DNA from 3 places in the Paenibacillus sp. EB106-06-01-XG199 genome. Region 2 is predicted to be linked to each of the others. Evidence: predicted binding sites of a transcription regulator. Region 2 holds the regulator's gene; each other region holds the start of a gene.

Region 1 (10,696 bases), 330 kb from region 2:
CAATGGTATCAAACTGTTCCAAAAGCCCGGAAAGGGTTGGTCTGGCTGTCTCGGTCATTGCGTCTCCCCCTCCCGTAGCAGCCGAAAAGTCATTATCTCTTGACGACTTTAATGAATGTCACATCGCTCTTTGATGCTTCTATGCCCGCTTGTACTCCTGATGTTAATGAATCCAAGAGCTGACCTATCATGGGACCGTACCCTGAAGGTTTCATGGATATTGGAATGAGCGATCCTAAAGTAAAGGCTATTGCAGTAAAGAAATGTTCGGCCTGGTCAGGCCCCGCATCGATTGCATCTTCAAATTTCTTTGTAAGCATTCTGATGATATCCTCTGACCGCTGTTCTGTTTCCTCTTTTGTCATTGTCATATGGCACGCTCCCTCTTTGTTTTTTCTTTCCACGCCTTGTCTCCTAGGCATTGTACCCAAGAGACTTCGTAATGCCGTCGCCCTCGTACAAATGAGACAAAAAATCCAGTGGCCCGTTCGTAGTACATTCCATTGAGTAAGGGCGATGCCAGCTTTGGAGCTTTTGGTTTCGGTGGATCAATAAGCGCAAATAGATCTAGCTGCTGCACCGCGTTCATCGTTCAGGCCTCCGTTCGTCTTGAATGTAAATATAGGGATAGGCTGCTTTGATCACCCGAAAGCCAGGATTGCCTCGAGCGTAATAATCTCGCACCTCTCTTTTGAATGCCTCTTCATCGACTGGGCGTAAGGCCCATAACCGCTCGCCTATCATGCTTTTCCAAATACGCTCTCCAAGTGGACCGTTCATCTGTTGGCCACCTGAACCACGGCGCCGGTGAGCTCCTTTATTTCCTTTTGGAAACGTTCAGCGTCGCTGTTTCCATCGGACAGGTGAAGCAGCCAAATCTCCTCAACATTTCGGGTATCATTGGCTTTCAGAAATTCCTTTACGTGCTCTAGGCTGAAATGTGAGCGCAGCAACCGCTTTTTCTGCGCGGGGTGAAGCTCTCCGTCCAGCACACGACGATTAACGATATCTATGGAATAATTGCACTCAATCATGATGTGTGTGAGTCCTTGGAACTTGTACCGGCAATAGTAGCTGTCGGTCAGAAAGACCAGCTTATCGCCGTCTTGGTTGGCAAGCAGGAAGCCCAGCGGCTCCGCTGCGTCGTGTTCGACGCCAAATGGCATAATCGTCCATGATCCGACGATGAAGCTTTTAAGCGCAGCCACAGGCCGCAGACGATGCCCCGAAAGGTTAAGGGCATCCGCTGTGCCTTGACTGGTGTACACCGGAATCCCGGTGCGCATTATGTCAGCTGCAGCACGACTGTGGTCGCCATGCTCATGAGTGATCAAGCACCCGGCAATGTCTGTCATGCGAAAATTAAGCGCCCGCTGAATCGACTTATAAGGAAACCCGGCTTCCAGTAGCAAGGCAGTCTTCCCATCCGTAATTCGGTAGGCGTTGCCGGCGCTACTGGAGCCGAGACATTGGATACTAATCATAGGCTAAAAGAGAAGGTCATCAGGATTTCCGCTAGACGACGAATCCATTGGTGGAACATCCCCTGAGAAATCCTCCGAATCATTGACTGCCCCTGAGTTATCTGCAGAAGGCTTATTCTTTACATCCGGCTGAGTGTCGGGCTTCTCCTGTGAAGGTAGCTCAGGTTCTTCTGCAGTAGGCTTCACGGGAGGGACATTGGGTATATCAATAGGTTCACTATTGGCATTCTCCGAAATCTCACGGTGGACCGCAGCAAAATCCGGGTCAGAAACTTCGTTGTGAAGCATCTCAACAAAGGCGCTGCCGAAATCCTTCGGAATTTTCTTCACGACATTGTTTCGCATCTTCCGGATCAGCATGGATTCACGGCTTTGATACTCACTCCAGGCAGGGCTGATATATTCTTGTAATTCAGGATCATCAAGGGATCCAAGACCCAACTCTTTCGCCCGTTTTAGGATTTCAGACTTTTTCGCCGAAATCTTCTTTTTCTGTTCAGGGGTCGCTTTGTAACGATCAGCACAAATCCCAAAGGTCATATTCATCATGCTGTTATTCATGTGGGCAATGAGGTTCTTCACTACATCCTCACGCTCAGAAATGTAAAAGTGAAGCGTCTTATCCGTGTGAAGGATGGGGTAAACAATGCGCACAACCTCTCCTTTCCCGGTTGGTGCCCACACCGGCGCTTCATAATTCACACCACGGAATTTTGGATATTCAAAGTGATCATCTTCCCTCACAAGCCAATATGGATAAACTTTCTCGACGTTCCGTCCGAAGTTGGACAGGATAGCATCATTGCCATCCCCTTCGATTCCCATTTCAATTTGCTTCTTCCAAATATCCTTTTTTTCTGGAGTGGTGATTTTTATGTTTCGAAGTTGGAAGTAGACTTCGCGCGGGCTTGCTGAAGCATTGAGCTTCAATGAAGCCACGTTCAATAGAATTTGAGTTACATTGTTCTTATCAAGGTCAGGGTTGTTCCAGTCGATCCCCTTGCTGTCCAATACCGTGTTAATGGCTGAAATAGCGTTAATAACGCACTGCTTGGAATATTGGTCCATATTGACGCCATTGCTCATAAGCTGGCTCTCAATCATAGGTGCAAATGTGTTTGTTATCTTTGCAAGGCCTGTTTCAAACGGCTTTGTGCTCAATTAAATCGCCTCCAGTGTATTAATCGCAGTAAGACCGGTTGCAATGAGGGCAACCCGTAACCAATTCAGTACCGGCTTTTTCGACTGTAATTCCGCTGGTATACGTACCACCATTCCAACCAGTTTTTTCGATTGGGGTATAGATGTTTCTGTGACAGCTCCAGCAATTTCCTGACTCTGGCGCAAAGTGTGGCGCTTCGTTTTCTTGACAATATTTTTTCTGTGCTGTGATGCTTTTCTGAGCGTCGTACAATTAAATCGCCTCCTTATTTCTTTTCAATTACTCTGATCACGTAACTTTCATAAGTGACGCTACCATCTTGGAGATAAATACGGCTTCCACTTACACCAGCGACTTTAGCGGTAAGAGTCCTCCCATCAGGAGTGCGATACTCTATTTCATCCCCCATCCATAAGAGCAATCAGATCGCCTCCTGCACAGCAGGAGTCTCAATGCGCAGCTTCTTATCTGCTTCACTTACAACCAGCCGGATCACTTGGGCATCCGTCCCGATCAACTTTGTCACGGCCTCAGCGTTATCGATAAAGATCGGGGCCGAAAAGCCGTAATGAGCTCCCAAGGTGTTGATGATGTCCAGGCCGACATTGATCCGAGCAGCATTATTCAGCCCGCCTTCGTACGGCACGCCCTTATAGAGTGTGTCGCAGACCTCTTCGAGTCCGCCGTTAACCTGTGTCTTAAAGAGACGAAATCGGGCAAGCTTGAACTTGCTGTTAATCTTGGCATCCAGTATAGAAACCTTCGTCTTGGTGAATTCTTCGCACAGATACAGCTCATGCTGCAGACGCTCATATTCCGCTGCCAAACTGCTCTCCTGCTGTTCCAATTCCGCAACACGTTGCTGCGCTCGTCGTATACCGTCAAACTTGGCCAGATCGCGCTCCATGTCCTCGACTTCCAGCCGCAGCCTGCCGATCTCTTCCCGGACACTTGCAGCCGCCGATTGACTAGATTGCCGTAAAGTTACGATTTCCTGCTTCAGCTGACTCGCCTCGGCAGCCTTGCTGGCATACTCAGGATCTGCTGCCGGGTCCTTGACGCCCGCCCGCAGATCAGTAAGCTCGGCTTCTGCCGTACTGATTTCTGCTTGTAGGATAGCCAGGGTATTGTTCAGTTCATCAATATCGCTCTGCAGCCGCTTAGCTTCCTGTTCAAACTTCTCAGCATCGGCAACAGCAGCCTTCCCATCTGCATTAATCCGGGCTTTTCGGTCTGCCAGCCGCAGATTAAAATCAGCCTCAGCCTTTTCATGTGCCGCCTTAATCTGCTCCTCCGGAAGATTCTGGCCGCAAGTCGGGCAGTTCGCATCATGATGATGTTCGAATACCTCTTCTTTCAAAGCGGTAAAATCTGCTCGGAGCCGGTTTGCTTCCTTACGACAACCAGCAGCCAAACGTTCATTCTGTTTAATCCGCTGCTGCTTATCTTCGATGTTTCGGCGGTACTGGTCGAGCTTCGTGTGCTTAAGGTTGACGGCGTTCCGCTTCTCGGTCACCTTATTCAGCACCGATGATTGCAGCCGGTTTTTGATATCGATCTGCTCTGCCTCAATCTCGCGCAGGCGCTTCTCCTTTACAGCAACCTCGCCGCCGGAGAGAATCCGGGAAACCTCTGCCTCCCGGGTCTCAATCCGGCTTCGCAAGAGCTCCACATCTTCCTTTAGGAGATCTTCGTCCAATTCAGCAACGTCAGGCATCTGTCTCTGAACCTCGCTGATCCGAACCGGTAGTTCCTTAATTTCCTTGTTAATAGCTGCACTTCGAGCGGTGATAACCTTTTTATGTGCTTCGATTTCACGGCCAGCCAAGATCGTAGGAAGCTCGGCCAGCTCCTTGTTACTATGAATGACCTCAGCATCCGTAAGATCGCCGGAAACCTCCAGCAGCACCTTGCGGCGTTCCTCCTTCTTCAACACTCCATTGAAATATGAAGGGCTGGTTAGCAGCCGGAATAAATCTTCCTTGATAATGGAGTCAGCCTCAACTTGAAACTCTCGCATGCTGAGTGGGACGCCATCAACGTAATAAGTGGTGGTGTGGCCCTCGAAACTTTCCACCGGCGCGCCACGTTTCTTCGTCCACTTCTCGGCGTACACCCTCCGGAATATCCGCCGGGTGCCATCCACCATGAGCGAGCCTTCAATTTCGTGTTCCAGTTTGTGCTGCTGAACCATGCCGACAATATTCAGCTCTTTGATCTCGAATTTCTGTTCTGTACGATTCTCACTGTCTTTGCCGAACAGGAGCCATAGGAAACCGTCGAATATCGTGGTCTTGCCTGTGGCGTTATCTCCAAAAATGTCAATATCCCGACCATTGGCCGGAACATCAAATTCCTTGATTCCTTTGAAATTACGGAGCGTCAAGCGCTCCAGAACGATACGTTTCAAGCGATTCCCTCCTTAGCTGCCGGAGTAACCGGCTGCGGGTATTTGATGCTATCCAGATAAGAGCGGATAGCATACTCCACTTCTGCAAGCTGATCAGGATCGGCATGCAGTTGGAATGTTCCGGATTGTTGCCGGATAGTAAGCACCGACGGAGAGTAATTAGTAGGAGGTTTAATTCCAACCTCGATGCGCTGACCACTGATGTCAGCAGAAAAGGCAGTTGACATTCCAAGCACTCCCTCTTGTTTAGTGCGCCCCCACCTGTTAAAATGGGGGCAAGTGAATTATTGAGTTTTCAAAGAACAGTGATAGCCCATGCCAGTGGGCTATTTTTCGTTGTCTTCATGCACAACGATCTGACGATATTCCACAATTACAGGAGCGTTTTCAATACTGACGATCAATTGACCATCTTCATCAAGAACCCAATACTCTGAATGCACATGATCGGGGTATGCCTCGCCAACTTGCTTTATTTCAATGATTGCTTTGTCGTTGTGTTCACCACCGACATTGAAAATAAATGCCGGTACCGAAGCTACTGTAATAGATTGAATGACTTGCATATGCTGCCGCCTCCTTTCATATGTACTTGATGCGTCAGCCGCATCTTGGAATACCGGAGGGAGGAAGGTTACTTCTAAGCTCCGATACTCCAAGACAGGGGCCGAAGCCCTTGCTTGTCCTACTTAATCCCAGCGGCTACCGCCATTTGCTGAATAATTGCCCGGCTGTATAACTTCCCTTCAAACGGAACCAAATCTTCTTGGCTTCCAGTGATCGCGCAGCCTGGCGCATACTTACGGAAGATAATTTTGTCGTCGTCCACAAAAATCTCCACAGGGTCCTTTATCTCCAAGTTCATGGTGCGACGTAATTCAATTGGTATAACGATCCGTCCAAGCTCGTCCAATTTGCGTACAATTCCAGTAGATTTCATATAATTAAGCCTCCGTAGAACTATTTATTTTTTGATAATGTTCTGAAAAAGCAGTTTGAATCTCAGAGGGGAGATTAGTGGTGACCTCGTCCCATGTTTCATAAGTAGCTTGGGCAATATCCCGTTTCCGCTCCAGCTCCAGAACCTCAAAGCGAGTTGATAATGGAGAATAAAGTGATTCGCGGAACAGTCTTTCTGCGGCAGCCTTTTCATCGCTTACCTGTTTAAAACGTTCAGCCAGCGCCTGACCAAAATTTCTAATCTGCTGCTCGGTCACGTCGCCCCCTCCTTGCGCTTTTCACGCTTCGGGGTTAAAATGGACATCAAGAGACTCTCTAACCGAGATTTCAAACCAAGTGACTGCCCTAGCCGGCGGTCATTTTTCATTTCTTCTCTTGCAAAACGAATCATGTTATTCAGATATTCCTCGGCGTTTTCAGCCTTCCCGGGCAACATCCTTTCCGGATTCTTCCGAATCATCTGCAGGTTATGAGCTGCATGCTGACCGGCTTCCCTTGCCTCAGTAACCAACTGCTCTCTTTCCAAAGCACTCCCTCATTTCAAATATTTTTTAACCTTCAGCTCAGCCCGGTGCTCCTTCCAAGTCCCCAACCAACTAAAGGAATACTCTTTACACAGCACGGCAGCCAAGTGGGTTAGTGCTGTGATTGCCTCTACCGTCTCCATGAGCAGTCGTTTAATCTGCTGACGTTCGGTATCATTAATCTGTTCATTCGTCTTGCTGATTGGAGCGTGTCCAGAAGCGTCCAGCACTTCCCTCATCTCCTCAAGCGTTTTGAATAACACGCTGGCTCGATGTAGGTCCACATTATCCAGCCAAGGAGCAGAAGCACCACCGGTGACTTCCGCCGCCGCAGCCAGGAAAAGTTGACTATCATCGTAATGTTCAACCGCTGCTCTCATGACCGGCTCGGAAGCTTTACGGGTTCCTTTAACAATTTTCCCGATCTGAGAGCCATCAACGTGAGCGGCTCGTCCAGCATTTGCTAATGTGTCTCCCCTGCGCTGCATGACATCCTTGAGCGCTTCAGGAAAATGTCCAATTGCCAATCTGGTTTCACCTCATTTGTCCAATTTAATGGGATGCTATCGGACAGAGGCCTGATGTATGATGTTGTTAAGCAAATCCCCTTGCCGTATCCCCCACCCGCCGTTGCCGGTACAGCTCGGCGGGTTTCTCTCATGCGGTATCCCGCTTGTCTTGCACTTCCTCTGAATGATTCGGAATCGGTGCCTCCTTAACGATCTGTAACGCTTTGACCATTTTGCTCATGTTCGGCTCATAGGTAGCTTTGTATTCGATACCTTTTGGATTCTCCACGCCAACATCCCCTTAGTTGAATTTAATGAGTACATACCGGGAATAGCCTTGACCATGCTCCCGATAATCCAGAACCCAGCCTTCACGGATCAGCCGGGTCGCTTCTTCGGCCTTCCGCGTTTCCTTCACTTCGCAGATGTCTTGGATTTCCAATCAAATCACCTCCTTCTCAGAATCTCCAGAAATACACTGAACTTGTACTTTTAAACCAGAAAAAAGAAAATTTATGTCTTCTTCAAGAATTTCAGATACCTTGAACGCATCCGAAAGTGACGGATTTGAATAACCATTCTCCCAGTTACTTACACTTGCCTTAGAATAACCAAGCAATTCTGCAAGTTGCTCCTGAGTGAAACCCTTCCTCTTTCGAGCCTGTGTCAAGGATTCATTTTTCATGTCGTTCACCTCATTTGTACACCATTCTTGTACTTATGGTGTTGATTATAAAGTACAGGATTAGTGTATGTCAACTCATAAATACAAGAATTGTGTACTTCATTTATTTTAGTTGTTTCTAAATGTACAATATACTTGTACTTTTAATTTATAGGAGGGCTAATATTGTTCCGAGGAGATCGACTTACTAAATGGAGGAAGATAAGAAAACTAACTCAAGAGGAACTTGCCTTAAAAATAAAAATGACAAAATCCGCAATAAGCAATTATGAAAATGGACACAGCACACCATCAGATGAAACTCTTGTCGCGTTAGCTGATTGCCTTGATGTAGACACCGATTATTTATTAGGAAGAAGGGATACACCGAACATCGAAACAAACATGTCCTTTTTTGGAGGTCCCGATAATTACACTCAAGATGAAATAGATGAGATGGAAGCTGCCCTCATACGCTATCGGGAAATGAAGAAGCGAGCTGCCGAACAAGCAAACAAATAGAACAAATGAGCAACTCCCCCAACCGATGGGGAATTAGAGTGAGGTAACGATTATTGTTCATACTTATAGTTTTTTTACTTCTTGGTGTTCTATTTAAGCGAGAGATAAAGACAATAATATCATTTCTATTCCTTGGTTTTGTTGTAATGTACTTCTGGGAAGATATAAAATTAATTGCACTGATACTATGCATACCTGGTTGTTTATTAACTCTGTATTTAGCCGTAGTCTCATTTTTCACAAAAGAAAAAGCTAAAGCATTAAAATACTTATTAATTTCATTGTTATGTTTTATTCTTCTGGCAGTATCTTTAGCTAATGACGATTCTAATAAGCAAACTATGAAAAATACAAATATAAATGGGATTTATTCCCTTAACACCTAAAAGAATGGTATTATTTCACTCACAAGCCAGCAATGGCTTTTATTTTCACCATCAAATAGAACATATGTGCGCATAAAGGGAGGAAGAAACATGGATTTTTACAAATACTTCAAAACCCCTCTGGAACAATGGATTGAGGAACAATATCTGTTAGGTGGTATCCTGACTCCACACGATCTTGATATAGACAAGATCGCTATGATCTTCGGAGTAGACATCGTTTATTACGACAATAGCCCATTTAGTGAGAATGAGGATAAAGTCATTTTTATTGACAGGAGAGATGACTACATAGAACAGCGAAAAACCTTTTTTCACGAGCTTTGCCATGTCATCCGTCACTCCGGTGATCAACGTTGGATGCCAGAATTATTTCGCGAAGCCCAAGAGAACGACGCAAACCGATTTGCGCTTTATGCAATGATACCGTTCTTTATGCTTGAACAGATGCAATTGCCAGTGAACCGAAGTGAAGTTATTAGCTTACTGGTCAGCGAATTCCACATTTATCTGGATTTTGCTAAACTACGCCTTAATCAAATTCAAGATCGAATAACCGAGTCAAAATTCATGTCTACCTTTACATATGCTGGCCACTCTCCATCAAGTCTCGATACAACCGTTTACGAATCCCCTGTGACAGGCCTCGACTACCTCCATCAGCCCCGTATTCGTTCATTGTATGGGTTAGGGGATCTCTCCCGCCCGCAAGCCTTGATCATCGAGCAACGTCAGGGATTCAAATGGGACGAGCCGTTGCTTCTCAACGTGGAACGAAATTACAAGCTACATAACTCTTCATTCTACCGATCCAGGCAGGATGCTACTGTCCTTCCCGGGGATATCTCCCTCCCTCCTCAAAGAGGGTACGTGAAGATTAACTTATCCCGTGTTGCCTGGCGGCACGGTCAGACAGCCACACGGCTGTATCTGCCTATGGAAGCCGTAGACGATGCCATCAATTTTTAATGTGGAGGAATTATAAATGCTTAATTTTACAAATGCATTGCATGAGAAAGATGTTGTTGTTTATGCACGTGTATCTTCAGATGATCAGCAGGAACGAGAAACCATTGAAAATCAAATAGAATTTGCTCAGAAATATTGTGAGTTACATAATTTGAATATTGTAGGCTGGTATAAAGATGATGGAGTTACCGGCACAATTGGCCTAGATCAGCGTGAGGACGGAAAACAGCTGCTGGATGATGCCAAGTCAGGCCGTTTCAAAACCGTGCTCATCTACAACATGAAGCGTCTTGGCCGAAAGGCACGCGTCACACTTGATGCCATTTACCAGCTCGAAGAACATGGTGTTAAAATCAAAAGTATGACTGAACCTTTTGATACTGGCGACCCAATGGGACGATTCATTATAACTGTTTTAGCCGGTCAAGCTGAGTTTGACCGTGACACTCTCCTCGACACATTATGGCATGGAGCAAATCGTCATGCTCGATTAGGGAAATGGCTTGGTGGAATTGTCCCCTTTGGGTACCGAGTCAATGAAGAAAGATTTCTTGAAGTAAATGAAGAACCTCTTCCTGGCAAACTAGATTTGTCTGAAGCAAGTATTATCAGACTGATGTACCATCTTGTAGCTAATGAAAAAATGTCAACAGTTAAAGTTGCAGATTATTTTAATTCGTTGCGAATCCCGCCCTCATATGTTGTTCATGGTAGGAAGGTAACAAAAGGTAAGCGCAAAGAAAACACTGCCGGAGTATGGAGCCCCTCACGAATCAGGAACATGATTGTTAATCCAACTTACAAAGGCATCCATGAATACGGAAAACGAGCGACTAGAGAAAGAGAACTAATCGTGCGTGAGGTGGCATCAATTGTATCTGTAGAAACCTGGGAACGGGCTCAACAAGCTTTAAGGAATAATCAAATTGAAGCTTTCCGAAATCAGACCAGATTCTACTTATTACGTGGGGTTATTAAGTGCGGATGCTGCGGCTTGACATATTATGGCGGCGCCTTTAATGGACCTAAAAGGAAACAAAAAGCTTATTATATGTGCGGCGGAAAGACCGCTTATAAGGGACCTCTTCAGGGCAAATGTTATTCCA
Region 2 (10,696 bases):
TACACCTATGAAATGCATTCTACCTCTTTTACGATGCGAAATCATCTTTCTCTGCATTTCTTCCGCTCCAGCTTCGTTCCCAGCAAAAAACCTCCCGATTACGGGAGGTTCCGCTTAGAAGGATTTCACCTTCAGACCAGTCCATGGGGAGTGGGAAGCTTACAGCTTCTCTACGTTGAAATACTGCGCTTCTGGATGGGCGAAGACCATCGCTGATACCGACGCTTCCGGCTCCATCATGAAGCCTTCGGTAAGATGGACACCGATATCCTCCGGCATAAGCAGCTTGAACAGCGGCCCTTGATCCTCCAGGTCCGGGCAGGCCGGATATCCGAAGGAAACGCGGATCCCTTGGTACCGCGCACCATGTCTCTGCTTCATCGTCATATCTGCAGGGTCCGGGAAGCCCCAGGTATCCCGCATCATGTGATGAACACGCTCAGCAAGCCCTTCAGCAACCTCAAGCGCCACTGCCTGCAAAGCATGAGAACGGAGGTAATCCCCCTTGTCTTTCAGTTCGGTCGATAATTCACGGACACCATGACCGGCGGTAACGACCAGGAAACCGACATAATCCATAATTCCGCTCTCCACTGGCTTCAGGAAGTCGGCAAGACAGAGAAAAGGCTCGACATTCTGCCGCGGGAAAGTAAAGGTATGCAGAACCTCTGCAGTGTTCTGCGGGTTATAGATCAGTATATCGTTGCCCCGGGACTGTGCCGGGAAAAATTGATACATGGCATGAGGCTTAATGGTGCCCTCCAGCATCGCGTGATGCAGGATGTCATCCACTGTCTCCTTCAATTCCACGGTGCGGGCATCCCCTGCGGCAAGCTGTGCTTCCACCGAACCGCGTAATCCCAGGTGATGGCCCAGCAGCATCTGCATATTCACATATGGAATGATATGACCAAGCGGATAACCCCTTAGCACATGGCGCTCTACGTCCGGCGGAGTAAATACAGGTGCATCTGCTGAAATCTTGGACCGGACGGCCCGGGTCAGCACCGGAAGCTCCTGCTGCGGTGCCACCGCAACCGCCGCCTCCGCTTCAAGGCGGACCTCTTCTTCGATCTTGGCCCGCTCCAGCGGATTCATCAGCCGGTTAGCGATATCCAGACCATCCATCGCATCTTTAGCGTACAGTACCAGGCCGTCATATTCAGGCCGAATACGATTTTTAGTGAATTTACGGGTCAACGCGGCACCGCCTACCATGATCGGCACATCAATACCTGCTGAGCGCAAATCCTGGGCAGTCAGGACCATCTGCTGCGCCGACTTGACGAGCAGGCCGGACAGGCCGATTGCATCGGCCTTCTCCCGGCGGAAAGCCTCAATGATATTTTCAGGTGGTACTTTTATACCCAGATTAACGATCTGGTAACCATTGTTGGAGAGAATGATCTCCACAAGATTCTTACCGATATCATGGACATCCCCTTTGACGGTGGCCAGCATAATCTTGCCTTTCACCGATGTCTCGTCCTTCTGCATAAACTGCTCCAGATGGCCGACAGAGGCCTTCATCACTTCAGCGCTTTGCAGCACTTCAGCGACAATCAGCTCATTGTTGTTAAATAACCGCCCCACCTCGGACATTCCAGCCATAAGCGGCCCGTTGATGATTTCCAATGGACCACTTTTGGTCAGCGCTTCGTTAAGGTCAGGTATCAAACCTTCCTTCGTTCCTTCAACCACATAGGAAGCGAGCCGTTCCTCCAGCGAAAGATTGGAGATCTTCTCTTTCTTCTCAACCTTTTTCTCACGGAAGGCGGCAACGAAGGCAGACAGAGTCTCATCATTCGTATTGTAAATCAGCTGTTCAGCCAGATGACGCTCTTCTTCCGGGATGGAAGCATAACGCTCTACCTTCTCCGTATTCACAATGGCATAATCCAGTCCGGCCTTCGTACATTCATACAGGAAGACCGAGTTCAGCACCTCACGGCCCGCTTCCGGCAGTCCAAAAGAAACGTTACTGATCCCCAGTATCGTATGCACGGAAGGCAGGGCTTCCTTGATCATGCGGATGCCATCAATAGTCTCTTTAGCAGAGCCGATATACTGCTCATCCCCTGTACCAACAGGGAACACCAGTGTATCAAATATCAGATCCTCTGCCGCCAGCCCATATTTGTTCACCAGCAGATCATAGGAGCGTTTGGCAACCTCCAGCTTGTCTTCCGCTTTAATGGCCTGTCCGGATTCGTCAATCGTGCCTACGACAATCGCAGCCCCGTATTTATGAATCAGCGGTGTAACCAGTTCGAATTTTTCTTCACCATCTTCAAGGTTAATGGAGTTAATAATCGCTTTACCCTGGCAATATTGCAGCGCCAGATCAATAACCTTGGGATCGGTTGTATCGATCATCAATGGAACCTTCACCTTTTTGACTACCAGCTCCAGAAACAGCTTGATGTCCTCGATCTCATCGCGGTCCGGATCCTGTACGCAGACGTCAATGACCTGAGCTCCACTTTTGACCTGTGCCCGGGCAATCTCCGAGGCTTCCTCGTATTTTCCTTCCACGATCAGCCGCTTGAATTTCCGTGAGCCGAGTACATTCGTACGTTCACCTACCATATAAGGACGGTTGTCACTCTCAACATAAACAGGCTCAATGCCTGATAATGCGGGCGGATGACATCCCTCCAGCTGGCGCGGCGGATAAGCTGCCAGTGTCTCAGCCATCGCCCGGATATGATCCGGTGTCGTTCCGCAGCACCCGCCGGCAATATTCAGCCAGCCCTTCTCGGCAAAACCGGCCAGCTTGCGGGCAAGTGAATCCGGTGACTCATGATAGTTCCCGTTCTCATCCGGCAGCCCGGCATTGGGATAGCAGCTAACTGCTGCCGAAGAGATTGCCGAGAGTGACCGGATATGATCGCGCATAAACTCGGGTCCGGTTGCACAGTTCAGCCCGATGGAGATCGGCTTCAGATGCTCCAGCGAGATATAGAACGCCTCAATATTCTGTCCAGCAAGCGTCGTGCCCATCGGTTCGATAGTACCCGAGATCATGACCGGCAAAGTGATGCCTGCCTTCTCAAAGGCGTTGCGGATCCCAATGCTTCCGGCTTTCACATTCAAAGTATCCTGGGAAGTTTCCAGCAGCAGGGCATCCACTTTGCCGTCAATCAGCGCTATAGCCTGCTCCTCGTAGCTATCCACCAGCTCCTGGAATGTTACGCCTCCGGTGACCGAAAGCGTTTTTGTTGTCGGGCCCATCGCCCCGATTACGTAACGCGGGTGATCGGGCGTTTCAATCTTTTCAACAGCATTTCTGGCCAGCCTCGCAGCTTCCAGGTTAATCTCCCGGGCCCGCTGAGGGATATCGTATTCGGCAAGCACAACCGAGGTTGCGCCGAAGGTATTCGTCTCGATCAGATCTGCGCCTGCTTCAAGATATTGCTCATGAATAGTCTGTATAACCTCCGGACGGGTGAGCACAAGCATCTCATTACAGCCATCCAGCTCATCCCCGCCAAAATCCTCTCCGGTAAGTGGCACCTGTTGAATCATCGTGCCCATTGCTCCGTCTAAAATCAGTATCCGCTGCTGCAAGCTTTCAGCAAGTGTGTATTTAGCCACTTCATATCCCCCCAGTAAAACATTAGAGTAAGTTTAGCAGAATAAAGCGGAATCGAAAAGCCTTCCTTTCCACTCTGCATAATAGTTTTTCTTTATAGCCAGCCGCTATCTCTATTTCATTATGGCTGCACTGTAAGTTCTTTAGTCGGCATAGAGTGCTGTGTTCTAGCTGTTACATGCGAAGTCACATCATATTTGCCTTCCTTCATCAGGATCGCCTCAGCTTTATATGTACCGTTGCCGGAGAGCTTGCCTTCAAGCTCCTGCTTGTCTTCTTCATTATTCTTATTCACAATCTCAAAAAGCACCGCCTTCGCATCATCCACAGCTTCACTCCCCTGGGAGACCACAGCCTCAAAAACCACCTTTTGATTTACCGATACGTCCACCGGATTCCAGCTCAGTTCGACGTGAATCGGCTCCATAGAGTGCTCTGATCCGTCATGCATATGGCTTGATTTCCCACTATTACCTGAACAGCTTACAATCATTGACATCGTCACAATCGTAAAAAGAGTAATCAGCTTCTTGGGTTTTATCATCCGGAGTCCTCCCGACCAAGGTAGAATTTATAATGATATTTCCAGCTTGTGGTTGCATTCTTTTACTATTATACACAACATATTCGCAATTTTAGAAGATTGCTTAAACTTTCACGCCTTTTTCGTGAAGTTAGTCATATACAGATGGATTATCTCCCTATTATAATTGGCCAACCTCTTTGTTTGAGCGCAAAAAAGCCAGCATCCCATTAGGGATACCGGCTTCTCAAAGGTTACACTATAGCGATTGTACCAGGGGGAGGAGCTCAGAGAGATGGCCGATTCTATAATCCGGCTGAATCTCAGGATTTGGTAATTTGCCGGTACGGTTGATCCAGACAGTAGTCAGACCAGCGGCCAAGCCGCCCTTAATATCCGTCGTGAGTTTGTCGCCGACCATGATCCCTTGTTCAGGGGTTATATCCAGCAGCGAAAGAGCATGCAGGAAGATATCCTTGTCCGGTTTTCCTTTGCCAAAGCTGCCTGAGATAACTACATGATCAAAATAGGGGATAAGCTCAGGCACTCCGTCGAGCTTCTCCTGCTGCAGTGACGGGCAACCATTCGTAAGCAGCAGTAGTTTCACCTTACCACGTAGTGCATCAAGCACCTGTAACGTCTCTTCATACATGTACGGCAGGCTACGGCGCTCGGCAGCAAACCTGTCTGCCAGCGTTTCGGCAAGCACCTCATCTTCGACACCGAGGGAGGCCAGACCACGCCGCCACGATTCTTTACGGTATACAGGAGCCAACTGTTGGAGCTTACGGAACTCCGGCTGTTCTCCAGCTGAGAAATTGGACCAAAGTGCTTCATAAGGATTAATCCCGATCATCTTTGTAAAAGGGAACGTCTCATAAGTTTCATAAAGATTCCTGGCTTCCCTGCGAACAGCAACTTCAAGCTCTTTAGGATCAATGGAGTCACCTGCAGCTTCACATGCATTGCGGAAGGCTTCTTCAACACTCCGTTCATCCCAGAGCAATGTATCGTCAAGATCAAATAGTACGGCGGTAATTGGCATTAGATTTCTCCCTCTCCCTACGCTGTTATATCTTCCTACTCGTGTACTACTTCGATGTTATTGGCTTTGCCGAACTCCTCCAGGCGTACACCCATGGCCTCAGTGTTATAGCGGTTAATCAGCTTGGAGAAAATCCACTGTTTGCGCTTGCCCTTATATTTAAGCACGACCACTCCACGGGACAAAGTGATCTTCTCAATATCTCCAGCTTGCAGCCAGCGTTCACGGTTATACTTAATCGTAGACACTCTGTTGCGCTCAACCTTCAGATACGGACGCCGGAAGAATAGAAGTGCCGCCAGCGCAAAGTAAAGAACGACGCCCAGCCAATTGGCAAGGATGCCGCTGCCTCTGGCCTCGTCGATCGAGCCTACCACCCAGAACATAATTCCAAGCAGCATTAGAACAACAGGAAATGCAATGTTGCGGCCCTTAAAGATATCACTATTTTTCGCAGCTGATTTTGACGAAGAAACATAAATGGAATCCTTGCCCTGCTTCTTTCTTTGCTTGTTGATCTGCTGTGTGTTGCGTTGAACCATTCTTTCCCAAGAACGGGCCATGTCAGTTCCCCCTAGTCATCCTGTAATATCTATGAAAAAGACACACTGGACTAATGTTTGAGTCCCTTGTTGCCTTGTTCATGCTCATCATTATCCACGATTTCAATAGTGTCGAGCTGGGCCCGGAAGTTGCTGCGGATGTTGCCCAGATAAATCTCGCGGAGCTTGGCCCGTTCAGCCAATTCCTCTTCACTCAGGCCGCCATTCTTCTGTTTGCGTGCCAGTTCATTGATGCGTGCGACCAATTCGTCAATATTCAATACTTTCCCCTCCCCTATAAATTCATTCTAACTTTGCCATGAGAAAAAGAGCTTGTCAAGGTCTCCCCCCTGAAAGCTCTTTACGTCAGTCTATACTGCTTATGATGAAGTTAATACACAGGCAATGTCAGTATATCTCCAGCCTGAATGTTCCCGTTCTTCAAACCGCTTGTTTTTTTAATTCCTTCTATATATACGACCGTCTTCATACCCGCTGGTTTGTTCTTTAGGGCGATACTCCAGAGCGTGTCTCCGCGTTCAACTACTACCCGCTTTTCCTGCTTCACTAATGATGCTGAACTCGCAAAAACATTACCAACAACTGTAAATCCCGATACAACAAGCATAAAGACCAGCATTAGCTTCACCAGATACTCTTTCCGGCATAGTCCTATGATCTCCGAAAATAAAGCGGCGGCGGATTGTTTCATTTCATTCATATGATTAGAAGCAGATTGTCCTCTAGTTGAATTAACTTCACCGGCCTCTTCGTAGATGCTGCGGTATGTACTGTATTTTAACATTGTCATCGTCCTCCAAACACTTGTTCTTACTTTCGAAAATAATATAACACGAACATGTGTTTTGATCAATAGATTTTTTAGAACAATTGTTCGCTTTTTTCCGTATCCATAAATGTGTCAGTTTTCAGCACCGGCATTGCCTTTTCCCGCCATTTTCAAACCGTTATTGGATACTAATATGGTAAAAGGCTACTATTTCCACTATTAATCTCAGATTGTTAGAACTTATGTTTGTACGAACGGAAGTTCTATGTTATAATTTTCCCAAACATACTATATGGGGTTGATTCCGATGTCAAAGATTTCGAGTCGTCAGCTGGCGATCCTGGAATTTATACGTAACGAAGTCCGTAGCAAGGGTTATCCTCCGTCCGTCCGGGAAATCGGTGAAGCTGTAGGCTTGGCCTCAAGCTCCACAGTGCACGGCCATCTGGACCGGCTTGAGAAGAAAGGCCTTATCCGCCGCGACCCTACGAAACCGCGTGCAATTGAGCTGCTCGGCCAGGAAGATTCCGAGAATGTACATCAATTCGTACAGACGGTTACCCGTATTCCTGTCGTAGGTAAGGTCACCGCCGGGGTGCCGATTACCGCAACGGAGAATATCGAAGATTACTTCCCACTACCTTCCCACTATGTGGGAGATAACAAGGTATTTATGCTCTCCGTTCTCGGTGACAGCATGGTGGAAGCAGGTATTATGAATGGTGACTATGTAATCGTCCGCCAGCAGCAGACTGCTGACAACGGCGATATCGTCGTTGCCATGACCGAAGAAGACGAAGCTACAGTCAAGACATTCTACAAAGAACGTGACCACATTCGTCTACAGCCGGAGAATCCGGCTTATGAACCCCTCCGTCTTAACCGCGTTACGATTTTGGGACGAGTTATCGGTCTCTTCCGCGATATCCATTAATATTTTTGTTCATATTTAAGGGCTGCTTCACTTGAAAAAGTGAAGCAGCCCTTTCCCCTTTTCAAATGGTCATTTTACTCATCACGAACATTTGTTCTGTTTATCCCATATAACAATTCCTTCGAACAGCAACAGCACTCCGCACATATTCTGATAGCAAAGGAGTGCTGAATCTATGCCTAATTATCGGATTATTGTTGATTTGTCGCAGCGCATGCTTTATTTGCTTGACAATAACATCGTTACCAGAGGGTTCCCTGTCGGTATTGGCACCATGCTTACCGTTACACCGGCGGGAGAATACACTATCATTAACAAACAGCCTAAGCCTGGCGGACCCTTCGGTGCATTCTGGATGGGTCTATCCAAACCACATTACGGCATTCATGGAACGAATGACCCTTCCTCCATCGGACATATGGTCTCCCATGGCTGTATCCGCATGTACAATGAGGATGTGCTGGCCCTTGCAGCAATCGTGCCTATTGGAACACGGGTTACAATAAGGGATTAACAGCATGGTGATCAGACAAAAGCAAAAACACCCTAAGGATCACAAAAAAATGATCGAGGGTGTTTTTCATTGTGCTTAATATGGGTCCTTCCTGTCTGCCGATTCATACCGGTCGCGTATTTCACGATTTTTAGCATATATGTACAAATCCAAAGCTATTATTCCTCTCCGGGCAAGTTTAACCAACAGTACGAATGCGTAAATACAAGCTACAACCGATATGAGCCACATCAATACGCTAAACACGCCAATACCATTAAGGAAAAAAATCTCACGATGCATAGACAACTTTCCTCACTCCCCTGTGTTCATAAATATGAAAATACCCCACCGTTTTGGCAGGGTACAGTTATTCCGTCATTATACTGTTGGGTGGAACAAATTGTATATGATCTTTATTTCAGCAGATTTGGCCTAGGCTCTATCGGAAAGGCTGGTTTGTTGTGTTTCGGCAGCCTCATCAGAGGAACCATGTCCGGGACCCAGCAAATTCAGCACAATCACACCAATGACGATTAAGGTTATTCCTATTACGCTGCCTGTATTTATTTTTTCTTTCCAGATCAGTACCGAGATAAGAACTGTAGCTACCGCCCCGATTCCAGACCAAATTGCATAGGCCGTATTTAATGGAATAGTCTTCAGTGATAACGACAAAAAGAAGAACGAGCAAATAAAACTAATCAGCATTACGATTACAGGAATAATTTTGGTGAATCCTTGCGATGCTTTGAGCATCGAAGTTCCTACAAGTTCGCTGGCAATGGATATCGCCAAAAACAGATACGGCACTTACTTCTCCTCCTTTACTCCGTCCATCAATTCTTTGTAAATGCGTTCTTTTAACTCCTGATCTGGCGGTGCCAGTCCAAACTTTTCTGCAAACCAGAGTCCGTCGGTCACCAGTCGGGCAATGGTTGCACGAAGTGGATCCACACCGTCATTTTCAAAATTGTGTTGCCATTCAGCATATTTCTCCTGCATGTTTGTCAACAACCCTGGATTCGTAAATAAAGCTGCTGCCAGCACCGAGTTCATGTCACTGCCTTCTCCAAAACCATAAAAAGTAGATTCAATGTACGCCCTGCTCCATTTACCAGCTTCTCGCTGGTCATGCTCTACACGGCTCTGAACATCTTCCGTAAAGTTTCGGGTCAGCTCATCCACCATACCGGAAACCAGTTGTTCCTTGTTAGGAAAGTGATACAGTAAACCGCCTTTGCTCACGTTGGCCGCTTTGGCCACAGCTTCCAGAGTTAAGTGCTCCACCCCTTGATCACGAACAATGGAGGAAGCCGCTTGCAAAATCATTTTTTTCTTAGAGCTGTTGTTATGTACAGTCACCTTATCACCCCCATTTGAACTGTACCGTCTGGACGGTTTTTTGTCAAACCAATATAAGTATAAATAACCTGACTACTCCGCAAGCAAAAATATATTGTGAATACGCTATCCGCTTGCAATGCCCACAAAATGGGTAATAACTACCATATAGTTTGAAGATCAGCTATTCGTTCCGCTATTGGCCGTTCTCTTTAAGTTTGGTTACGCGCATATGTCTTATCCATACTTATGTAAGGTGAATGAATGGGCTATCCTAGAGTTATACAGGAATTCAACCTTACAGGCGGGAGGAAAAAGATGAAAAAGAACAAACCATTCTATACAATTTGGTGGTTCTGGGTGGTCTTAGTAGCCGCCGGCATCATAGGGTTGGTTACCCTCGGGAACGATGACAAGTCAGATGATCATACTTCTTCGATTACGGCGCTAGCAACACCGATGGTTACTGCCAAGCCAACAACTGAATCAAGTCCATCTCCAGCAACAAAACCAACGACTAAGCCTACAGCAGAACCTACAACTGCCCCACCCCTTTCACCTTCAGCCGAACGAACTGTCAACGCCACTCAAGCAACGTCTGCTGATCAAGTACCTTTATCTGCTGACGAGGTGCTGGCTTTTACTGCCAATCTTACAGGTAAAACTTTTATAAAAGACGTAAACGTCGGGACAGACAATATAACGGTTACTTTTTTTGAGACTTACCAAGCATATAAAGAAGCGAACCCAACCTCCGGCATTACAAAAGAAGATTACATCGATTACTTTTCTACAGGCGACCAAATAAACAAACTGCTCATGGAAGAAACAAGCCGATTATTTGCGCAATTCCCCGGAGCTGCTTCGATTGACATGGTGATTCCCTACGATGGGAAAATCTATTCCGTAGCTCTCACGCAAGGAGAAATCGAGCGATTTTATAACGTGGACTTCAGTACACTGGCTTCCAATGAGATATGGAGAGAGAAAGTAAGCAATCCACACTTCAACAAAAGAGACCGGCAACAATTCGTTGAGCAGTTCATCCAAGTAAATTAATAAGTAGTTTGTGATGTACACCGATTAATTGTATAATCTACTAAATATTAACTAGGAGTGACCGCAATGAGTAAACTCACGCGTTCAGACAAAGCTATCGTTTCCTTTTTACTTGGTTTCGCCTCCGTGTTCATTATTGCATTCTTCGTAATTCGATATATTGTGCAAAATGTTTCATTTGCTCCATAAAATCCATAATCACTTTCGGCACCTGTATGGGAAAAGCTTAAACATAGACATCAATACCCCGTCATTATAAACACTGACGGGGTATTGTTCGTCAAAGGATGGTGAACTATTTTCCAGTTACAGTAGCCGTAAAGACTAAAGGTCCGGAGACAAAAGCAGTAGTTGCCGGAGTCTGATTCTCA
Region 3 (10,696 bases), on a different contig from region 2:
GCAAGCTTGCTCTTTCAAGCTGGAGAAGCATAAGCAAGAGCACCTGGATGGGTGCTCTTTGTGCTTTTAGAGCAGAAGCCTCCACTGAAAAAACTACCTGCTGGCGAAACGCCTTTCTCTTCGTGTGATCAGAAAATGTGTACTGTAAATTGTCCTTATCGTTCTCGCTGAAACGAATCTCGTCCTTGTAAGGGCGACGCAGTTGTTTCTACTTGGTGCAATTCACGCCGCTCCTTGCTCTTCAGTCGTGCAGTTTGCGCCTGTTTAGCTGTGAGCGCCGGTACCGCCGCAGTGCCCCCGTCCATTTCCGGAAGTTGCTTCCAGTAGCGTTTGGGCATCAGGGAGGAACGCAGCCGGTCGTTGCGGCGCTCCTGAATACCGATGGCAGTATAGAATTTCTTCCATAGGCGGCGATAGGCCTCCTCAGCCGCATCCGGCTCCGGGGGTATCCATTCCTGCAGTGGAATAATGGCCTCTTGCCCGGGCTGATGGATCAGTGCCATGCTATGGGTCTTGTCATAGATCATGAAGCTTTCGCCCTGAAACCGGTCGCAGAAATGCTCCTGAATGACAGGGAGCACGTAGTTGCGGGGTTCAATCACCGCTGCCATGACCGGACCGTAAACGGAAAACCGCACAAAGCCGAGAAAGAGATGCCCTTCCCGCCGCAGATGCTGTACCGCCTTCTGCAAGGCGTTCACGGTATCATCGGCAAGCATGTCCATAACCTTGCGGCCATGCGTGAAGCCGAGATACAGAAAGTTCAGCAGCAGCAGTTCCTTGTCTGGCGTACATGTCCAGAATCCTAAACGGACAAGCTCTTCGGCCTCAGGACAGATGCGCAGAGGTATGGAGCGCAGCACCCGGCCTGCTTTGGCGTTGTCGGTCTCAATCCATTTGGATTCCAGCAGCATGCCTTGCCCTTCACCCTCCGAATGTATGGTGAGCGGAGTTTCTTTCCATTGGTAGCTCTCGAACACGCAGCATAGCAGGCCCTCAAAGCTGCCGTCATAGGTATAGGCCAGAGCGGCCGTCTTGAACATCAGGAGGATTCTCCTTTCCTCAGTTCTGCCGCTCCCGCTGCAGGCAAGGCTGCCAAATACGTGTCATCGAACAGGGAAAGCTGCTCGTACTGCGGCTGTAGAAACGGGGACAGCTCTTGGCCGGACATGAGTGAACGAAGCAGGGTATGCTCGCCGACTTTTAACCCCTCCAGCATTTTTCCCTTACAGGTAATGAAAAATTGAGCGCGCTTCAGCACGACACCGAGCTTCTTCAGCGCGTAAAAATCCAATGTCCCCGCCCGCCGGGCTTTTACAATCCGCTGAGCACTCCTTACGCCGATGCCCGGTACACGCAACAGCGTTTCGTACGGCACGCGGTTGATTTCGACCGGGAACTGCTCGCGGTGATTGATGGCCCAGCTGCATTTGGGATCAAGCAGCGGATTGAAATTGGGCGCTGCTTCATCCAGCAGCTCCTTGGCCTGAAAGCCATAGAAGCGCAGCAGCCAGTCAGCCTGATAGAGCCGGTGTTCCCGCAGGAGCGGCGGTTTGGTGTCCAGGGAAGGCAGCAGCGAATGCTCTACCACGGGGGTGTAGGCAGAGTAAAAGATACGTTTTAGCCCATACTTCCGGTACAACCCTTCCGTGAGGTTAAGAATCTGGTAATCGGTGTCCGGTGTTGCGCCAACGATCATTTGTGTACTCTGCCCGGCCGGTGCGAAGCGGGGAGCATGGTTGTATTTGACAATGTCTGAAGAATTCTCATTTATCTTCTCTTTAATAAGGGCCATCGGTTTCAGAATGGACTGTTTGCTCTTATCTGGTGCAAGCCGGCCAAGACTCTCCTTAGAGGGCAGTTCGATGTTAACGCTCATGCGGTCGGCGAGCAGGCCGAGTCTGGACAGCAATATATCATCTGCACCGGGAATCGCCTTCACATGGATATAGCCCCCGAAGTGATGGACATTCCGCAGCAGCTCCAGAGCGGCAATCAGCTGCTCGGTTGTATAATCGGGGTTACGCATAATGCCGGAGCTGAGAAACAGGCCTTCTATGTAATTGCGGCGGTAGAACTGCATGGTGAGGTCTGCGATTTCCTCCGGTGTAAATGCAGCCCGGCGTGTCTGGTTCGATTTGCGGTTGATACAATAGGCGCAATCATAAACACAGCTGTTCGTCATGAGCACCTTCAACAGTGAAATGCAGCGGCCGTCTGCCGCAAAGCTGTGGCAGATGCCCATACTGACGGCATTGCCCATACCTCCGGCCTGACTTTTGCGGTCCGATCCGCTTGAGGTACAGGCCACATCATATTTGGCCGAAGCGGTTAAAATTTCGAGTTTATCCATGATATCCACGTTCATATCCCCCTCACTTGGGAAAAGTATAACCCGAACAAGTGTTCTTGTCAAAATCAAACAAATACATAAAAATACACATATAAGGGTGTCCTTTCGTGTCAGCGCATATGCGGCGCAGCGCCGTGCAACAAAGACGCAGGATTTTGCAAGAAAACGCAATACTATAGTTTTAGCAAGGTTTTGCTTATAAGATTAGTTGTGAAAGGAGGATGCAGCATTGAACGTACTATTTGAAGCCGATTCAGCATTAGACCGGGGTGTCGCCAAAGTAAGTACCCATCCTGCGGAAAAGGAACATTGGGGGAATATTAAAGAGGCTATTCATACTGCAGAGAAAAAGCTTGTAGTGATTAACGCGAAAAATGACCGCCATGTTCAAATCGGGTGGAGTACGGTTGCTGTAATTGAAGCGGAAGACCGCATGTGCAGCGTACGTGTAATTACCGGAGAAAGGTATTTGCTCAATAAACGGTTGAAATATGTCGATGAAAGTCTGGATTCAGCCCTTTTTATGAAAATCAATAATCAAACCATTATCAATACGGGCTATATTAAAGAGTTTTCATCCACTGGCAACGCAAGGATTCAAGTGGTGCTCACGGATCATTCCAGTTACTTTGTCAGCCGCTATTACATTAAACAATTCAGGGGGAGATATCATGATTAGCCAGTTCAAGCATTCTTTTTTTCAAGTATTTACGGTGACATCCTTATGGGTAACGTTACTGTTAACGGTGTTTTATAGGGACCAACCGATCAGTATGGTATACCTGTGGCATGTTGCGGGGATTGCTGCAATATCGGCCGTATTATTTGGAATTATGTACGATGCCCTATGGAATCATTTCACCTTAAAGCCGTTCTGGAATATTCTGATTTCCTCCATTATTACGATAGCGGGCGGAATGCTGATTGTCTGGTTATTTTCACAAGATATGTTTCACGTTATTCTGCCCTGGTGGCCCGGAATGCTGTTATTGTCGGTTGTAATGCACACCATAGCTTTTTATTTCTACGCTAGAATAGACAGCCGAAAAAGAGTGGAAGAGCTGAACAAGATACTGAAATAGGCTGCAGCGGGGCGGGGGCTAAAAGTGTTATTCCCAAGGAATCAGTTACTCCTGGCTCTGCAACCCTAGCCAAAATGTATGCGCATTCCTACTTATGCTATAATAGCATCTAATAGTAGATTAGATTGATGGTTTAGGCTGAGTGGGTTTGCCGATTTGTGAAAATTAGGTCAGGGGTGTTGCAGGGATGAGAGGATATAACATTTGGCGTCCGTTGATGCTGATATTGGTTGCGCTGCTTACGAGAAGTGTGGTTACGAACCTGTGCCTTCTGTTTGGCATGGACAATGATTCGGCGACCAGCGTCGGCATGATCGGCGCGATTATAGCTGCGTTTGTGATGTATAACCGGATGACGAAACAACGGCGTAAAAAATAAAAATCAGGCCGCCGGGGACCTTGTCCCTTGGTGCTTTTCCTAAACACCCGCTCCTGGAGCGGGTGTTTAGGAATGTCTGGTGGATGAACAAGCCGAATATTCACAATATTAAATGATGAAACTTTGCTTTTATAGAAGCTGAGCTTGTATATTAATATTAAGTTGTTGAAATTAGTATAGAGATGACAATAGGGAGAGAATACATTGAGCACACAAAGTTTTGGAGTTCCATTAGAAGGGTTTGCTGAATTCAGCAGAGTCGCCGCCGCAGAAGGTGCAGTGCTGTTAAAGAATGAAGGGCAAGTTCTTCCGCTTCAGGCAAGCGACAACGTTGCCATTTTTGGCAGAACCCAGGTGAATTATTATCGCAGCGGAACCGGTTCGGGCGGCAGTGTCCATGTTTCACATACAACCAACCTGCTGGATGGTCTCCGGAATAAACAGAACATTTCCATTAACCAGCCATTGGCAGCTGTATATGAAACGTGGATTGAGAGCAACCCGTTTGATAATGGCGGCGGGGGCTGGGCTGCAGAGCCGTGGCACCAGAAGGAGATGCCTTTAACCGATGAACTGGTGTCAGAGGCAAGAGCTAAATCCAATAAAGCTATCGTAGTGATCGGACGTACGGCCGGGGAAGACCAGGATAATGCCAACGAGCCGGGAAGCTACCAGTTAAATGATGAAGAAAAAGCGATGTTGAAGCAGGTGACGGCCTATTTTGAGCAAACCGTCGTGGTGCTGAATGTCTCCAATATTATCGATATGAGCTGGTTGAACGATGAAGGTTATGCGCACCCCATCCCTTGTGTGATTTATGCTTGGCAGGGCGGTATGGAGGGCGGCAATGCGATTGCCGATGTGCTGGCCGGAGAAGTGACACCCAGCGGTAAATTAACCGATACGATTGCTTATTCCATCGAGGATTATCCCTCGACCCGTAATTACGGCAATGAACTCAAGAACTTCTATCAGGAAGATATTTATGTGGGCTATCGTTATTTTGAGACGTTTTGCCCGGAGCGGGTTCAATTTGAATTTGGATATGGTCTATCGTATACCCGGTTTGAAGTGAAGCCGGAAGAAGCCAAAGTGATCACCAAGGATGGAGAAGCCTACATTGCTATTGAAGTGAACGTATCGAATACGGGAACTGCCTTTGCGGGAAAAGAGGTCGTTCAGGTCTATTATGAAGCGCCCCAAGGCAAGCTGGGCCAGCCGGCCAAAGCTTTGGCTGCCTTCGTGAAGACACAACTTCTCCAGCCTGGTGAATCGCAGCGTCTGACTGTAAGCTTCCCTGTTCATTCGATGGCCTCTTACGATGACGCCGGGGTGACTGGTCATGCTTCTGCTTACGTGCTGGAAGCCGGGACATACCGCCTTTACGTAGGAACCAGTGTTAAAGCGCTGGCCGAAGTTGGCGTGGAAGGACAGAGCGGTTACAGCGTGGAAGCTCTTCAGGTTGTGGAGCAGCTGCAAGAGGCGCTGGCGCCGACAGAGAGCTTTACAAGAATGCACCCGGGAGCCCGCAAAGCAGACGGCTCTTATGAACTTGCCTATGCAGAGGTGCCAAAACAAAAGGTTTCTATGGCAGAACGCATTCAGAGCAATCTCCCTGAAACCTTGGCGCAAACCGGTAATCAAGGATATAAACTAAGAGATGTCCATGAAGGAAAGGTTAGCATGGAGGCGTTCATCGCCCAGCTTAGCGACCAGGATCTGGCGGCGATTGTCAGAGGCGAAGGCATGAGCAGTCCGCTCGTTACACCGGGTACGGCTTCGGCTTTCGGTGGGGTAAGTGATCAGCTGTTCAGTTATGGAATTCCGGTTGGCTGTACCGCAGACGGCCCGTCAGGCATTCGCATGGACAGCGGGCAGAAGGCGACACAGGTTGCCATTGGAACCTTGCTGGCAGCAACCTGGAATGCTGAATTGGTTGAAGAGCTGTACGTCATGGAAGGCCGGGAGCTGTTAAGCAACAGTGTAGATGCCTTGCTGGGACCGGGTCTGAATATTCGCCGCAGTCCATTGAACGGGCGCAATTTTGAGTATTTTTCGGAAGATCCGCTGATTTCAGGGGTTTTTGCTGCAGCCTGCACCCGCGGGATTATGAAAGGCGGATCGAACGCTACACTGAAGCATTTCGCCTGCAACAATCAGGAGAAGTACCGCAGTAAGGTGGATGCGATTGTGTCCGAACGGGCGCTCCGCGAGATTTATCTGAAAGGTTTTGAAATCGCGGTAAAACAGGGTGGAGCCAATTCGGTTATGACCTCCTATAATCCGGTGAACGGGCATTGGGCGGCATCTAACTATGATTTGAATACAACGGTTCTTCGCGGAGAATGGGGCTTCAAGGGCATCGTGATGACCGACTGGTGGGCGATCATGAACGATGTCGTGGATGGGGGTCCTGCTGACCGGAAGAACACAAACTGGATGGTCCGTGCACAAAATGACCTGTATATGGTTGTCAGCAACTATGGTGCGGAAACCAATGTCTGGGGAGACAACACGATTGAGTCCCTGGACAATGGCACCCTGACCCGTGGGGAGCTGCAGCGCAGCGCTATCAATATTTGTGAGTTCCTGATGCAGGCACCCGTGTTCTCCAGAGAACAAGTGATTGCAGAAACGGTTGATGCCTTCAAGGCGAATCCGGCTCTTCCCGCTGGGCAAGCACAAACTGTAGCTGACAATGCAGTGGTTCAAACGGCTGCAACCGGTTCGACCTTCATAAAAGTTGACCAAGCGGGTGTATACCGGATCTTTGCAAGCGTCATGTCTCCGGATACAGAACTTGCTCAGAGTGCAAGCAATATGACTCTAAACGATCAAGTGGTGACGACTATTCAAACCAATGGAACGGACGGCAGATGGATCACGCTAAAGCTCGTGAAGATTGAGCTGGAAGCAGGCCTCTATGAAATGAAGTTTGATTTCGTCAAACCAGGCATGCAGATTAACGCGATCGAATTCAAACAAGTGTAAATGCTGCAAAGAAACTAACCATATGAAGTACAGGAGAGTGCCCCTAGGGGTGCTCTCTTTTTGTTGATTCCTGAATAATATAATGGCACTTTGATAATGAGGGATTTATCCGTCTAATTCTAGTCTGAAATCTTTAAAATCATTATTATTCTTCAGCCCAGCGGATTGTTTATGGATGTCCTGTTATGCATACATTGGGGAATGACAGCAAATAGTATACTCAGGAGAGGAGGCTAATCATGCTAAAACACTGGATAAAAAATGTGTTGAGACCAGCGAAAGGTTCCAGCCAAGATGCGGAAAAATCCAAACATCAGGCCTTAAACGAGCCTATAAATGCTTCATTAGCCAGTACCCTATGCACACTTAAAAATAGACTGGGTCAAAGCCCTGACTTTACCATCCGGGAATTTTCCGATAATCCTGAGCACACCGGGCCTCTTGCCGTTTGTTATATTGAAGGGCTAATCGACCCAGGTCTGTTATCCGATCTTATTGAAAGCTTAGTTAAAGAAATAGCCCATACATCCTCTAACCGGTTAGAAGAACATCTTGCAGCTTCTTTATTAAAAAAAACACTGCCTGCAGGAAATATTCAAATGATTGATTCGCAAAATCAGATCTATCAAGCTGTCCTTACAGGCAGTGCCGTCATTATAATAGATGGTTTACAATCTGCTCTGGCTGTCTCCATTGCCGGCGGGGTCAGACGGGCCGTGGAAGAACCCACTTCGCAAGGGGTGATCCGGGGGCCGAAAGAGGGTTTTACAGAGGATATCTCAGTCAATATCACTCTGATCAGAAGGAAGCTGCGGACACCTGATCTTAAGTTTGACAGCCACATTATCGGACAATATTCGCAAACCATTGTCATTGTAACCTACATAGAAGGAATTGCCGATCCCGGTGTGGTTCAGGAGATCACTAAGCGGCTTCAGACCATTGATACAGATAGTATCCTTGAAAGTGGCTATATCGAAGAATTCATTCAAGATGCGCCGCTTACTCCCTTTCCTACAATGTTAAATTCAGAACGCCCGGACACCGTTGCTGGAAGCCTTTTAGATGGACAAGTAGCGGTTTTGGTGGATGGGACACCGTTCGCATTAATTGCCCCGGTAACTTTTTATAATTTTTTTCAGACAGCCGAAGATTATTACCAGCGCTACGACATTTCATCTTTTTTGCGGGTGATCCGTCTGTTATCATTCCTGGTTTCCTTGCTGCTTCCTTCCTTGTTCATTGCCTTGACAACGTTCCATCAAGAAATGATTCCCACCATTCTGTTAGTAACTCTGGCCGCCCAACGGGAAGGGGTTCCTTTTCCAGCTCTGTTGGAAGCCTTGCTGATGGAATTAACCTTTGAAGTGATTCGTGAAGCAGGCGTCCGGATGCCCCGTGCGATTGGTCCAGCCATATCCATAGTAGGAGCTCTGGTTATTGGCCAAGCAGCGGTAGAAGCAGGACTGGTCTCCGGCGCAATGGTAATCGTTGTCTCCTTTACTGCTATATCCAACTTTGTCATTCCATACTTCAGTATGGCAACTGCCGTACGTTTATTGCGTTTTATTCTCATGCTGCTGGCAGGAACTCTCGGTTTATTCGGAATTATGGCAGGGGTTGTTCCTATTTTAGCTCATCTGCTCTCTCTAAAATCGTTCGGTATTGACTATCTATTGCCATACAGTCCATTTTACAAGTCAAATATGAAAGATCTGCTTATTCGGGCACCCTGGTGGGCAATGAAAACAAGACCCAATATAAAATCCGGAACTAACAAAAAAAGACAGGCTCCTCACCAATATCCTGTCGGTTCTAACAACATTGTCCGCAGTGCAGACGAGCCTGAACCAAAAGCTTAAAGGAGAGATCTATGTGCACCGATGCTGGGTAGTTGCCATTTTGCTTGTTGCAGGTCTAATGCTTGCAGGGTGCGGAAACCGAATTGAAATGAACGAATTAGGAATTACAACAGCAACCGGATTTGATGGGCAGCAGGGGGACTGGACAATTACATACCAGCTCATCATTCCACCGGCAATGTCTTCCGGCGCAGGCGGATCATCCGGTGCAGGGGGATCTCAAGCCGCTGTGCATACCTTCTCGGCACATGGAAAAACCATCAGAGAGGCTGTAGCGACCAGCACCCAGGAAAATCCGCGTAAGCTGTATTTTGCACATACCAATATTCTTATCATTGGTAAACAAGCAGCAGAAACCGGAATTGAAGAAATTCTGGACACTTATTATCGTAATCCTGGAGCACGGGAAACAGTTAAAGTCTTAGTTGCCAATGGCGAAGCCAGAGATTATTTGAAGAAGCTGATCCCCCCGGAGAAGCTTCCCGGCAGAGCGTTATCCAACATCCTGCAAAAAAGTGAGCAGTTAAGTTCGTATTACCCTTCGGTATCCGTACATGAATTGGCTCTGGGCATCAGTTCCGACAGCGGCGCTGCTGGAGTTCCAGAAGTATCTATCACAGGCACTGACAGCTCAAATTTAGAGTCAGCAAATGTATTCCAACAGACCTCGGCCAGCGGCAAACTAAAAATTTCCGGGTTAAGTGTCTTCCAGAAAGCAAAAATGGTTGGAACACTGGACCAAAACGAGAGTGCGGGACTCTCCTGGCTAACCAACCGTATACATACGACCACTCTAAGCTATAAAAGTAAGGATGCCGATGTGTCCGCTTTCCTGATCCGAAAAGCAAAGGTAAAAGTTACACCGGTAAAAGGGCCTGTGCATTATACGATAAAAGTCAAGGCTAAAGTGGTTGTAGGTGAGATTTTGGGGACCACTACACCTGAAGATCTTTTAAAAACGCAGAGTATTAACAAGTTGGAGCAGCAGGCAGAGAAGATTATTGGCTCGCAAATCCTGGAAGGATGGAAAGCGGTACAGCGTTTAAAAGTCGACCTTGCGGGAATCGGCAATAAAATACACCGTAAATCCCCCGAGGATTGGAAAAGTTTAAAAGAAACTTGGCCCGAGGAAATTGCTAACATGGACATTGACATCGATGTAGAAGTGAACCTGAAACGGCCCGGTTTATTTCAGGGTTCATTTAGCCGGCTGCTCGAATCCGAAGATGATTAATGACCACATAAACATAAACAGGAGATGAAATAAATGAGCCAAAGCAGTACAATTCGGGTATCGGAGCTGGTCATATGTATTTCATTATTCGAGGTTGGCAGCACAACCTTATTTTTCATGGGGGGAGAGGCTAAGCAGGATGCCTGGTTAGCCATGCTGGTAGGGGCATTGGCCGGTCTGTTCGTGCTTCTAATACACTTGAGTATTCATCATCAGGAGCCCCTTTTAGATCTGTTCCTATTGTTTCGCCGTTATATGGGGAAATATCTCGGAACATTCCTGAACCTTCTGTTTGTGGGCTATTTCGTTTATGAAGTATCACGAAATTTACGCGATCTTGGCGAAATCACTATAATGACATTGTTAAACCAGACATCGCTATGGATTATCATGCTGATCGTCATCCTTGTTGTTTCCAATACCGTCCGTTATGGATATAGAGTAATGTTTCTGATGTGCGTCATTCTTTTTCCTGTTGTGTTAGTTAGCTATGCCCTAATCAGTATTCTGATTCCTGTCACCGGCCTCTTCCACTTCCAATTTATGCTTCCAGTTTTGGAATCCGGGTGGAAGCCCGTTCTTAATGCGGCAATACCGGAGATTGTCTCTTTTCCGTTCGGACAGACTGTATTATTTCTAGTTTTTTATCCCTATGTCCATACAGGAAGAAAACTCAACAGAGCTGTGATTACCTGTTATGTCATTACGGCACTCTCACTGACATTTATTAATCAACTGAATATTTTTGTTTTGGGTCCAAAAATTGCAATATATAGCACTTTACCTCTACTGGAA

Evidence for each region. Region 2 encodes LexA, which represses DNA repair genes until DNA is damaged. Its sites were predicted from a motif close to CGAACATATGTTCG; they were not measured.
Region 1: a site for LexA is predicted at 8,679-8,692, ahead of AC3WT9_RS00755 (ImmA/IrrE family metallo-endopeptidase). Genes of this name have one in related genera too.
Region 3: a site for LexA is predicted at 2,397-2,410, ahead of AC3WT9_RS31485 (putative DNA modification/repair radical SAM protein). Genes of this name have one in related genera too.

Annotation. Positions count from the first base shown of each region.
Region 1 covers NZ_JBYTDQ010000001.1:138,213-148,908, reverse strand. Annotated here, with positions in the region: gene AC3WT9_RS00830 (DnaD domain protein) at 1-58, opposite strand, end outside; gene AC3WT9_RS00825 (hypothetical protein) at 93-404, opposite strand; gene AC3WT9_RS00820 (MBL fold metallo-hydrolase) at 777-1,484, opposite strand; gene AC3WT9_RS00815 (SRPBCC family protein) at 1,488-2,645, opposite strand; gene AC3WT9_RS00810 (hypothetical protein) at 3,068-5,056, opposite strand; gene AC3WT9_RS00805 (hypothetical protein) at 5,053-5,283, opposite strand; gene AC3WT9_RS00800 (hypothetical protein) at 5,383-5,622, opposite strand; gene AC3WT9_RS00795 (AbrB/MazE/SpoVT family DNA-binding domain-containing protein) at 5,742-5,996, opposite strand; gene AC3WT9_RS00790 (hypothetical protein) at 6,001-6,273, opposite strand; gene AC3WT9_RS00785 (hypothetical protein) at 6,270-6,542, opposite strand; gene AC3WT9_RS00780 (XRE family transcriptional regulator) at 6,552-7,067, opposite strand; gene AC3WT9_RS00775 (hypothetical protein) at 7,198-7,338, opposite strand; gene AC3WT9_RS00770 (hypothetical protein) at 7,351-7,491, opposite strand; gene AC3WT9_RS00765 (helix-turn-helix transcriptional regulator) at 7,492-7,734, opposite strand; gene AC3WT9_RS00760 (helix-turn-helix domain-containing protein) at 7,900-8,235, shown strand; gene AC3WT9_RS00755 (ImmA/IrrE family metallo-endopeptidase) at 8,712-9,590, shown strand; gene AC3WT9_RS00750 (recombinase family protein) at 9,607-10,696, shown strand, end outside.
Region 2 covers NZ_JBYTDQ010000001.1:463,682-474,377, reverse strand. Annotated here, with positions in the region: gene metH (methionine synthase) at 160-3,537, opposite strand; gene AC3WT9_RS02435 (FixH family protein) at 3,717-4,139, opposite strand; gene AC3WT9_RS02430 (HAD family hydrolase) at 4,378-5,163, opposite strand; gene AC3WT9_RS02425 (hypothetical protein) at 5,199-5,726, opposite strand; gene AC3WT9_RS02420 (DUF896 domain-containing protein) at 5,777-5,986, opposite strand; gene AC3WT9_RS02415 (LysM peptidoglycan-binding domain-containing protein) at 6,097-6,510, opposite strand; gene lexA (transcriptional repressor LexA) at 6,803-7,429, shown strand; gene AC3WT9_RS02405 (L,D-transpeptidase) at 7,605-7,943, shown strand; gene AC3WT9_RS02400 (DMT family transporter) at 8,358-8,735, opposite strand; gene AC3WT9_RS02395 (TetR/AcrR family transcriptional regulator) at 8,736-9,287, opposite strand; gene AC3WT9_RS02390 (hypothetical protein) at 9,585-10,325, shown strand; gene AC3WT9_RS02385 (hypothetical protein) at 10,621-10,696, opposite strand, start outside.
Region 3 covers NZ_JBYTDQ010000014.1:89,896-100,591, forward strand. Annotated here, with positions in the region: gene AC3WT9_RS31480 (TIGR03915 family putative DNA repair protein) at 156-1,043, opposite strand; gene AC3WT9_RS31485 (putative DNA modification/repair radical SAM protein) at 1,043-2,353, opposite strand; gene AC3WT9_RS31490 (LytTR family DNA-binding domain-containing protein) at 2,583-3,032, shown strand; gene AC3WT9_RS31495 (hypothetical protein) at 3,025-3,435, shown strand; gene AC3WT9_RS31500 (hypothetical protein) at 3,623-3,814, shown strand; gene AC3WT9_RS31505 (glycoside hydrolase family 3 C-terminal domain-containing protein) at 4,019-6,805, shown strand; gene AC3WT9_RS31510 (spore germination protein) at 7,045-8,667, shown strand; gene AC3WT9_RS31515 (Ger(x)C family spore germination protein) at 8,681-9,901, shown strand; gene AC3WT9_RS31520 (GerAB/ArcD/ProY family transporter) at 9,935-10,696, shown strand, end outside.